Regions from separate parts of the Cellvibrio sp. KY-YJ-3 genome, predicted to be linked through region 2. Evidence: predicted binding sites of a transcription regulator. Region 2 holds the regulator's gene; the other holds the start of a gene.
What was found. The regulator sigma-54, encoded in region 2, starts transcription at its own class of promoters, with help from an activator protein. The targets are predictions, from matches to a motif close to TGGCACANNNNTTGCNNT.
Positions count from the first base shown of each region.

Region 1: a site for sigma-54 is predicted at 4,898-4,915, ahead of flgF (flagellar basal-body rod protein FlgF). Genes of this name have one in related genera too.

Region 1 is NZ_CP031727.1:3,056,376-3,062,296, reverse strand. It holds gene flgK (flagellar hook-associated protein FlgK) at 1-93, opposite strand, end outside; gene flgJ (flagellar assembly peptidoglycan hydrolase FlgJ) at 98-1,318, opposite strand; gene D0B88_RS12935 (flagellar basal body P-ring protein FlgI) at 1,319-2,389, opposite strand; gene flgH (flagellar basal body L-ring protein FlgH) at 2,513-3,217, opposite strand; gene flgG (flagellar basal-body rod protein FlgG) at 3,231-4,016, opposite strand; gene flgF (flagellar basal-body rod protein FlgF) at 4,085-4,828, opposite strand; gene D0B88_RS12915 (flagellar hook-basal body complex protein) at 5,068-5,921, opposite strand, start outside.
Region 2 is NZ_CP031727.1:4,124,324-4,130,244, forward strand. It holds gene lptB (LPS export ABC transporter ATP-binding protein) at 1-676, shown strand, start outside; gene D0B88_RS17505 (RNA polymerase factor sigma-54) at 844-2,496, shown strand; gene hpf (ribosome hibernation-promoting factor, HPF/YfiA family) at 2,601-2,891, shown strand; gene ptsN (PTS IIA-like nitrogen regulatory protein PtsN) at 2,968-3,417, shown strand; gene rapZ (RNase adapter RapZ) at 3,430-4,299, shown strand; gene D0B88_RS17525 (HPr family phosphocarrier protein) at 4,303-4,575, shown strand; gene yjgA (ribosome biogenesis factor YjgA) at 4,727-5,245, shown strand; gene motB (flagellar motor protein MotB) at 5,311-5,921, opposite strand, start outside.

The DNA.
Region 1 (5,921 bases), 1.1 Mb from region 2:
GGTATTGGCATTGGAAATATTATGGCCTGCGGTACGCAAAGCATTTTGACTGGCCTGCAGCCCGGAAATGGCATTGGAAAGAATACCGGACATAGCATTACTCCGCTAAGTGGCGGGCGGTAGTAGCCGCCAGAGAGAGAACTGACTGGGCGCTCGTTTGCAAAACACCGGCTTGTAGGTCTTTTGCAGCAGCAGAAATATCCAGTGATTTAATAGCATCACTATTCAATAAACTTTTAATTTTTTTCGCGTAATAAGGGTCGGTCGCATAACCGGCGGACTGTAACGCCTCAGCATAAGCCGATGAATTTGTGCCCGTTGCCAATACTTTTTCGTAGCGCGGATTATTTTTCATTAGGCGCACATAATCTGAAAAGCTCTCCGCGTAATCATTGTATTTACGGAAATCTGATTTTTCTTGCGCAGCAATACCATTGCGATACTCCAGGGTGTTTACATTGACTTTATCGCCCTGCCACTGACTGCCCGCTTTAATATTGAATAGATTAAAACTGTTTTCGCCCGCACGATCGTGAATAACGTGTTTGCCCCACCCGGTTTCCAGCGCAACCTGTGCAATCAACACATCCGGATTAATTTGTAATTCTGCTGCCGCTTTTTCGGCGTGAGGTTTAAGCATCAGCACAAAATTTTCCTGGGTGGCACTAATACTGGCTTTTTGGCCGCCACGCAGGGTGGCCGCTTGTGGTTTATTCAATAACTGTGGAATAAGTCCGTAGTTAATCGCAGGGATGACAGGTTGCTGCTCTTCTGCAGCGCCCAGTGCTTTCATCTGCACGTTGTCACTCATGCGCATAAAATCTTGAATCCAATCGTCCAGTGACGTTGCTGGTGCACCCGCAGACAGATCAGTATTGGATGAATTAACAGCATCAGTGTCAGCGCTATTCGCTGCACGCGGAGTCAGCGCGTCCAAGCTTGTTAGCGTGTTGTTTTGCACATCCGCTTCGGGGCGCATGGCACTGCCGTAGTTTTGCATCATTTGGCGATAAAAATGATCCGCCACACCAATACCAGAACCGCTGGTTAAATTGATCACCATTTGTTGGTCGAGCATGTCGCGATGAAAACGTGTGGTTTGGCTGTCTAAAAAATTACCTTCACTAAAAACATCATTCGCTTCGCGCATGGATTTCAGCATTTGTTGTACCAGCAAACCCTCAAACTTTTTGGCAACTTCTTTAATTGCCTGAGGGTCCCGGTCGCGTCCCATCGCTTTGATGGAATTCAACGAGTTGGGGTCAAGATAATTATCTTGCACCTGCGGGACTTTAATGCCGGTATCGATGGGTAACATTTAGATCACCACTAATTCCGCTTTGAGTGCGCCGGATTGTTTTAAGGCTTCCAGAATCGCCATTAAATCGCTGGGAGATGCACCCACATTGTTGACTGACCGCACTATGTCATCCAGGTTGGCGCCTGGCGCGAACTTGAACATGGGGTTTGTTTCTTCATCAGCCTGCACATTGCTGCTAGGAACAACTACAGTAGTTCCACCGGCCAAGGCATTGGGTTGGCTCACGGTTAAACTTTCCGCAATAGACACAGTGAGGCTGCCGTGAGTAACCGCAACAGGCGATACACGGACATTTTTGCCAACCACAATAGTGCCGGTGCGCGAATTAATAATCACCTTCGCTACTTCTTCGCCCATGGTGACGTTTAAATTTTCCAGCATCGCAATAAAATCGACACGCTGCGCCGGATTCACGGGTGAATTCACCATAATTGACACCGCATCGAGCGGGCGTGCTACATCTGGCCCCAACATGTCATTAATACTTTTTGCCAACGCATTGGCGGTGGTGAAATCGGCTCGATGCAAATTAAATACAATTGGTTGACCGCCGGCAAAATTAGTTTCCACCATACGCTCCACCATTCCCCCACTGGGAATACGCCCGGCACTGGGAACGTTCACGGTAATTTTTGAGCCGTCATTACCTGATGCACTCAAACCACCAACCACCAAATTACCCTGTGCAATGGCGTAAACTTTTCCATCCAACCCTTTTAATGGAGTCATTAATAAACTACCGCCACGCAAACTTTTTGCGTTACTGATAGAGGAAACTGTAACGTCAATTGTTTGACCTGGTTTTGCAAACGCAGGTAATTCCGCCTGGATCATCACCGCAGCAACATTTTTCATTTGCATACGCGCGCCTTCAGGCACGGTAATACCAAATTGCTTCAGCATGCTATTGAAGGATTGGGTAGTAAAAGGTGATTGTGTTGTTTGATCCCCCGTGCCATCCAAACCAACCACCAAGCCATAACCGACTAATTGGTTAGCGCGCACACCGGCAACACTGGCGATATCTTTAATTCGTTCGGCATAGCTGGATGCACTAAACACTAACATCAACGTCAGCGCCGAAAATCCCAAATACTGCGGAATTTTTTTGATGCTGGAAACAAAAAAACTGGGCATAAAAATACCTCGATAAAACTGGATTACATAAGCCCTGCTGGTAAGGGGCAGAAATTACAATGGCCATAACTCGCTGTTAAAAAAACGCGATAACCACCCCATAGATTGCGTGCTTGCCAGTGCGCCGGTGCCACTGTATGAAATTTTTGCATTGGCCAGGCGGGTTGATAACACGGTGTTATCCGGCGCTATATCATCGGGGCGCACTATGCCGCTAATGCGAATAAATTCGTCGCCACGATTAAGCGTTATCCATTTTTCGCCGCGCACAATTAAATTGCCGTTGGGTAATATTTCTGCAACTGTCACGGTGATATTGCCTTGTAAACTATTGCTCTGATCTGCATCGGCACTGCCATCAAATGTTCTGCCCTGTTCAAGGTTGGTTGTTAACTCATTCCCCTTAATGGTTGGGTTTACCCCCAGAAGCGGACCGGCATTAAAATCTACACCACTATTTTTACTGGTATTTACACCGGAAGATTTACGCGAAACAGTTCGTTCGCTCAGCGTTACCGTAATTACGTCACCCACAAAATGCGCTTTGCGATCATCAAACAAATTCAGGCCATAAGCATCTTGATAGAGCGAGCCTTCCGTGCGCTGGGGCACCGGCATATTCGCGGCAATAGTAGGCGCATAGGCCGGATCATCCGGCATAGGTTTTTTGTTAGTGAAGCATCCGGTCAATGTCAATACTGTGCTGGCGGCCAACACCAGTTTGAGTGAGCGATATGACTTGTTTATTTGCGCAGCCATGATTAATTACTCATCAAAGATTTTGCGTAATGTATTGCAACATTTGATCAGCGGTAGAGACGACTTTTGAATTCATTTCATAGGCGCGCTGGGTGGTAATCATGTTGACCATTTCTTCCACAATATCCACGTTGGAATTTTCCAACATGCCTTGTTTAAGTACACCCAAACCGTTTTCACCCGGCGTTCCCTGCACGGGTGCACCACTGGCCACAGTCTCAACAAATAAATTGCCGCCAATTGGTTGCAAGCCGGAGTGGTTAATAAAATCCACCAAGGTAATGTCGCCCAATTGTTGTGGCTCCACCTCACCGGGCGTGTAGGCATTTACTGTACCGGTCGTGCCGATTGTAATTTTGGTAGCGCCCTCAGGCACAATAATGGCGGGCTCTAATAAATAACCGTCGGCATTTACTAATTGGCCTTCGCCATTAATTTGCAGTTGGCCATTGCGGGTATAAGCAATAGTGCCGTCAGGTTGTAACACCTGTAAAAATCCGTGACCATCAATCGCAACATCGAGCGACTGCTCTGTCACTTGCAAGGTACCCTGGGTAAATTCTTTTTGTGTGGCGACGACACGCACCCCCGCCCCCAACTGCAAACCCGATGGCAGTTCCGTTTCCTGAGTTTGCTGTGCGCCGGGTTGGCGTTGGTTTTGATACAGCAGATCTTCAAATACGGCGCGATCACGTTTAAAACCAATGGTGCTGGTATTAGCAAGGTTGTTGGAGATGGTAGTTAACTGGCGATCTTGTGCTGACAAACCAGTTTTACTTACATAGAGGGCGGCGTGCATAATCTTTTCCTCATTTGAAGCGCAGCAAAATAAATAACAGCGCGCTTACTATGTCGACCTAAAAACAATTAGGACATCTGTAACAGTTGGGTGGACGCGGCCGAGTTTTCATCGGCGGTTTTCATTAATTTCACTTGCATTTCGTACTGGCGCGCCAAGCTCATGATTTGGGTGAATTCATCAATTGCATTGACGTTACTGCCTTCGAGCATGCCGCTGCGCAGCGTCACTTCTGCCGCAGGTAAAGCATTTAAACCATCGCGCTGACGAAACAAACCGTCATCGCCTTTTTCCAGTTGTTGAATATCGGGATTCACCAAACGAATGCGCCCTACTTCCACCATGGCTTCCGGGCCTTGCCCTTGGCCAACAATCGAAATCGTGCCATCTGCGCCTATTTGTACTTTTTCATTTTCAGGAATATTGATGGGGCCCCCATCGCCCAATACCGTCAAACCATTTGCGGTGCGCAATACGCCCGCTGCGTCCACCGCAAAATTACCGGCGCGGGTATAGGCTTCGGTACCATCGGGGGCCTGCACGGCAAAAAAACCATCGCCTTGAATCGCGGCATCCAGTGGGTTATTGGTTTCGATCATGGGGCCAGAGGTGAAATCCGCACGGGGGGATTCCGTCATGGCATAGGCGCGCGTGGGATGACCATCACCGTAATACACACCCATACTGCGCGACTGTTCGAAATCCGCACGAAAACCGGTGGTGCTGACGTTTGCCAGATTATTGGCGCGATTAGCCTGGGCCAGCATGTTGTGCTTGGCACCAGTCATGGCGATAAAAAGGGCTCTGTCCACAGGTTACTCCTGAATTCACGGCCAAAAACCAAACGTTGGTTTTTTGGCGGTTTTGTTGTTATCAGGAGTTTTGCAAGAGCGGTGCCAAGTTGGTGATACTTAGCAAGCCTTTGATATGAAAGGGAAAAACACAGAAATACGGAGCTGTAAAACAGCGGAAAAAAAACTTGCCACAAAAGAAGCGGCAAAGAACTTCCGCTCTTTGCCGCCGGGGTGTGGCTGATTGTAAAGGGTTAGGGTTATCTCAGGTTGATAATGGTTTGGGTGGTCGCATTGGCCGTTTCAATGGTTTTTGCGTTCGCCTGATAGTTACGCTGGGCGATAATCAAATTCACCAATTGCTCTGACAAGTCCACGTTGGATTCCTCCACTGCACCAGCGGTGATATTCCCCAACTGCGCAGAACCCGGCGCACCAATAATCGCCTCACCAGTTTCAAAGGTTTGTGCCCACATGGTGTCACCCACTGGCTTCAAGCCCTCTACGCTACTGAAGTTCGCCAGTGCAACCTGCCCCAAGACCTGGGCTTCACCGTTAGTGAAGCGCGCGAACACAATCCCGGTATTGCTGATATCCAGCCCCGCCAAACGACCAGTGGCGTAACCGTTTTGATCCAATTCCTCCACCGCAAATACGCTGCCAAATTGAGTCGAGCCTGACAAATCGATTTGAAAATTCGAGCTTGCTGGCGGCTCAGCCACTGGGATAGTTCCGCCTTGCAATACGTTCAAAGGCCCAAGACCACCAAGTGGTTGGCCATCCTCCCCAATTGGAGTCCAGTTGGAGATAAGCATTGCATCGGTTCTGAACGGGTCGATATTACCGTCCGGAGTGAAATGAATGTTAAACGACGCCATAGTTGGCTGGGTATTCTGTGGTGACGGTAAAGTTGGATCGGGGTCACCTACGTTCTGGCCATCAATTTGTACATACATAGTCCAGTGGTTGGGTGATGTAGTGGGGTCAGCAGGATCATAGGGTTCTTTTACAAAATACTGACGCATCACATGCGAATTACCCAAGCTGTCGTAAACCACAGTATTTGTTGCATGGTTAAAGGTTTTTTGATCGATCGGATTAAAAGCATTAATCG
Region 2 (5,921 bases):
AGTGGTTATCGATGTCTCTATCACAGTAGAGAGCGGCCATATTGTTGGGCTCCTGGGCCCTAATGGCGCCGGAAAAACCACCTGTTTTTATATGATCGCCGGTTTAGTACCGGCAGATAATGGCAGCGTATTAATTGATGATCGCGATATCACCCAACTGCCAATTCATGGACGCGCACGTGCCGGTATTGGTTATTTGCCACAAGAAGCATCCATTTTCCGCAAACTTACCGTCGCCGATAACATTATGGCGATCCTTGAGACTCGCAAAGACCTGGATCGGGAAGCACGCGCAGAAAAACTGGAAGCACTGCTGAACGAATTTCACATCACCCATATTCGCGACAGCCTTGGCATGGCACTCTCAGGTGGTGAGCGGCGCCGGGTAGAAATCGCCCGCGCACTGGCGACAGACCCTAAATTTATCCTGCTCGATGAACCCTTTGCGGGTGTTGACCCGATTTCGGTTAACGACATCAAAGAAATAGTCCGTCACCTCAAAGATCGCGGGATTGGCGTTCTTATTACCGACCACAATGTACGCGAGACCTTGGACATCTGCGAGACGGCCTATATCGTAAGCGAAGGGCACATTATTGCCGAAGGTGATGCCGATACAGTGTTGAGTAACAGCAAAGTCCGCGAAGTCTATCTGGGCGAACACTTTCGCCTGTGAGTTCAACAAACGCCTTAACCACCCGACAAACAACTTGACAAGTAATATTATTTGGCTACTAGGCATAAAGCTTGCTTAAGTATGTTGCTTGAAGCGCAAACCCTGACTAAACTCCACCTAACAGATGTTTTCCATCCCGCGTTAAATAAGGGTTTGTTGCTACAACAATGAAACAATCTCTCCAGCTTAAACTCGGCCAACAGCTGACAATGACTCCCCAACTGCAACAGGCGATACGTCTTTTGCAGCTCTCCACGCTGGATCTTCAACAGGAAATCCAGGAGGCACTCGAATCCAATCCCATGCTGGAAGTTGAGGAAGGTTTTGACTCAGCAACTACCAGCAGCGATTATGAAGGCAGTGCGGACGATAAGATTGATTACACCCGCCAACAGGAAATTGCTGCAGAATCCGGCACCGACAATAGCGCCGACTTCAGTGCCAGCGACAATTTCTCGTCATCAACCGCTGATAACTTCAACGAACCTGGCTACGGCGAATCTGAAAGTTTTGGCGAGGGCGAAAGCTTTAGCGATGGGGAATCCTTTGGTGATAGCGATGTCTATGGTGAAGGCGATAGTTTCAGCGCCGACAGCGGTGACTGGAGCGACTCGATTCCCAGCGATTTACCGGTAGATACCAGCTGGGACGATGTTTACCAAACCTCATCAACCGGCAGCTCCAGCAACTACGATAATGAAGACAATGATTTTGAAAGTCGTCGCGCTGTTACCGACTCACTCTATGATCATTTGATGTGGCAACTCAATTTAACGCCCATGTCAGATCGCGACCGGGTGTTAGCGATGGCAATTATCGACGCGGTTGAACCCAGCGGCATGCTGTCTATTACCATCGAAGAAATATTCGAAGGAATGCGTGGCGATTTTGAAGAGCTGGAACTGGATGAAGTTGTTGCAGTTCAACACCGGCTGCAGCAGTTTGATCCCTGCGGTGTGTGCAGCCAAAACTTATCTGAATGTTTATTGGTGCAGTTACAACAGTTTGACCCCAAAACACCCTTTTTGGATTCGGCAAAATTAATCGCCAAACTTTACTTGCCTATATTGGGTAGTCGCGACTACCGTCAGTTAATGCGCCGCACCAAACTGAAAGAGGCCGAGTTGAGCCAGGCCATCACCCTGATCCAAAGCCTAAACCCTCGCCCAGGCGATATTATTGCCAGTGGTGACACGGAATATGTAGTACCGGATGTGTTCGTTGAAAAGCGCGATGGCCGCTGGATTGTTGAATTAAACCCGGAAATTGCACCGCGCCTGCGTATCAATTCCAATTATGCCTCCATGGTAAAGCGCGCGGACTCGAGCAGCGACAACACATTTCTCAAGGATAATTTGCAAGAAGCCCGCTGGTTCCTGAAAAGTTTACAGAGCCGCAATGAGACTCTGCTTAAAGTAGCCAGTTGTATTGTGGAAAAACAACGCGGGTTTCTCGATTACGGCCCCGAAGCCATGAAGCCGCTGGTGCTGCACGATATCGCTGAAATTGTTGAGATGCATGAATCCACTATTTCGCGGGTAACCACCCAGAAATATATGCACACACCGCAGGGTATCTTCGAACTGAAATACTTTTTCTCCAGCCATGTTAGTACCGATAGCGGCGGCGAGTGCTCTTCAACAGCGATTCGCGCAATTATTAAAAAGTTGGTGAGTGCGGAAAACCCCAAAAAACCGTTGAGCGATAGCAAAATCACCGACCTGCTCGCGGAACAGGGAATTCAGGTAGCGCGTCGTACCATTGCAAAATATCGCGAGTCGCTGAATATTCCACCCTCTAATGAGCGGAAAACCATTTAATTATCATTAACCGGTTATAAATACGAAATTCGGAAGAAAATCACGGACGAGCTGTTAGGTTGTGCTGATCACAACCATTTTGTTTCTATCGAGAGGAAGTATCTATGCAAATAAATATCAGTGGTCATCATTTGGAAGTTACCGATTCGCTGAAAGACTATGTCAGCAGCAAAATTGAGCGCCTGAGCCACCACCACGATCGCATTACCAGTACTCACGTCATCCTCTCCGTCGATAAGTTGATTCAAAAAGCAGAAGCAACCATCCATGTCAGCGGCAAAGATTTGTTTGCGGATGCCACTCACGAAGATCTGTACGCAGCAATTGATTCATTGGCCGATAAGCTGGACCGCCAATTAATCAAGCACAAAGAAAAGATGCGTAGTCATCGCTAACCCACCCTGGAGGCAGCGAGATCATCTCCGCTCACTGCCTCAACAATTGAGAGATTCCTGGTAATCACCTCCTACCATGCAAATTCAAAATCTTATTAGCCCCGGCCGAACCTTGTGTGCCGTTGAAGGCGGCAGCAAAAAACGTGCTCTGGAACTACTGGCCAACGCCATCGCACAGGATGTTCCTGGCATTGATGCCGATGAGTTATTTCGCCGTTTGATTGGTCGCGAGCGACTTGGCTCAACCGGTATAGGACACGGCATTGCCATTCCGCATTGCAGGGTTGAAAACTGCAGCGGCACGATCGGTGCACTCCTGACATTGGCTGACCCGATTGACTTTGATGCCATAGATTCCCAGCCTGTGGACATTCTCTTCGCCATGTTAGTGCCCGAAGATGCTCATGATGAGCATCTACAAACACTGGCCGCTCTGGCTGGGGCGCTGAATAATGCTGACTATCGCCAGCGTTTGCGTGCTGCCGATAGCGATGCCGCACTTTATCAGGTCGCTATAGCGCCTTAGCAGGTCAATACCATGCACCTCGTGATTGTAAGCGGGCTTTCAGGCTCAGGAAAAAGTACCGCCCTGCATGTCCTTGAAGATGTAGGCTTTAACTGCATCGACAATCTACCAGTCAGCCTGCTACCCGCGCTGGTTGCACAAATACAAATTCATAAAGATGACCAACAGCGTTTTGCAATCGGCATTGATGTGCGCAACGCCTGGCAGGATCTGAATATATTCCCGCAGATGATAAGTACACTGAAAGAAGCGCACCTGCCATTTCAAACCCTGTTTCTGGATTCTCAACCTGCCGTACTTATCCAACGTTTTAGCGAAACCAGGCGCAAGCATCCGCTGTCGGATAAACACACCAGCCTTGAGGAATCCATCGCCGCAGAGCAGCAGCTGCTTGAACCTATTCGCGATTGTGCCGATCAGGTCATAGATACCAGTCATTTAAATTTGCACGAATTGCGCGACTTGGTAAAAGAACGTGTTGTAGGCCGCAGCGAATCGACGATGGCGATTTTGTTTGAATCCTTTGGCTTCAAACATGGTATTCCGGTAAACGCCGATCTGGTATTTGACGCACGTTGCCTTCCCAACCCCCACTGGAAACCTAACCTGCGCCCGCTTACTGGCAAAGATCAGGATGTAATCGAATTTTTGGAGGAACAGATTACCGTCAAAGAGATGTACGACGACATCGAGCACTATTTGGCACGCTGGCTGCCGCGCTATCAGGCGAACAATCGTAGTTACATCACCATTGCAGTGGGATGTACGGGTGGCCAGCATAGGTCTGTTTACCTGGCAGAAAAGCTACAACGCTATTTTGACCAGAGTTTTAGTGATGTTCAGGTTCGACATCGCGATATCAATAAACACAAAAAACATTAAATCATGGCAATTGAAACTCTCGACATCATTAATAAACGCGGACTGCATGCACGCGCTGCCGCGAAACTTGCCACCTTAGCCAACCAGTTTCAGGCTAATGTGCAAGCGCGGGTGAGTGACGGCGTATGGGCCGATGCCAAAAGTGTTATGTCATTAATGCTTCTTGCCGCCAGCTGTGGCAGCCGCCTGGAAGTGAGCACAGAAGGTGATGATGCCGAGGCGGCAATGACTGCCATCCGTGCACTCATTGCTGATCGCTTTGAAGAAGGCGAATAAATACTCTATTGTTAATCTAAAGCGGTTGTTACTACCGCTTGAGTGCACTAAGCTGCGCGACCTTTTACACCGTTTCCCTTGTTATCGGCAATCGATTGGCAGATAAATCTGCACACCAGCCGCTACTCACCCGATCAATACAGATATTTTTATGGTTTATAACTACGACGACATCAATCCCGATGACTACATCCTCAGCAAATCGCAAGTGAAACGCGATATGCATGCACTGCAAGCGCTGGGTGAAAGTCTCATTGATATGAACGAAAAGCAGCTCGCCAGTATTCCCCTGAGCGACACAATGCTGGATGCAATTTACATTGCGCGCAAACTCCCCCCTAAAGAAGCACGTCGTCGCCAGATTCAATACATTGGCCGTTTGATGCGCGAGGGCAATCACGAGGAGATCAAAGCAGCGGTTGATAAAATGCAAAACCGCAGCGATCAATACGTGCATCGCCAACACCAGATCGAACGCTACCGAGACTTGCTGATTGAAGGTGACAAACAGATATTCCAGACACTGGTAACATCCTGCCCAGGTCTTGATGTACAACATTTACGCCAACTGGTTCGCGCTGCGCAAAAGGAGCGAGAGGAGAACAAACCGCCAGCCAATGCACGCAAACTGTTCGGTTTCATTCGCGATCAACTCGCTGCACAAGACTGAGACTGCCCATAATGAAAAAGCCCGGACATGATCCGGGCTTTTTCATTATGGCAATTGGAATTACATCAGGGCGCATTGGCCGCATCAATCGCGTCATTCACCTCTGTTGGCGACAAAATCTTAGGGCCGGCTGGCGGTGGTGTTGTGAAGGTATCACTGCTGTTGATCAGCTTGCTGCTGTCTATACCTGCCCCGCTACCCAAAGCATCGGCCACCGCTTTTTTCAGCACAATAATGGCGATGCGGCGGTTAATGGGTTCATTCGGGCGATCCACCAGAAAGGGAGCGGCTGAGCCCATACCCTGAACGGTGGCTACTTTTTCTTCTGGATAAGATCCCTGCAACAACGCGCGGCGCGCGGCATTGGCGCGATCAGCAGATAACTCCCAATTAGTGTAGGTAGCTCCAACACCGTAAGGTGTTGAATCTGTATGGCCAGTGATGCTGATTTTGTTTTGCACTTTATTGAGGATAGGTGCAAGGGCGTTCAACACATCCACCGAATAAGGTTTGAGGTTGGCACTTCCCACATCGAACATCGGCCGCTGATCCTTATCGACGATCTGGATGCGTAAACCCAACGCGGTAAAATCGATGAGGATCTGATCCTTAATTTGTTGGAACACCGAATCGAGCGCGTTAATCTCCGTCTCCAGTTGTTTTTTTAGCTCTTCCA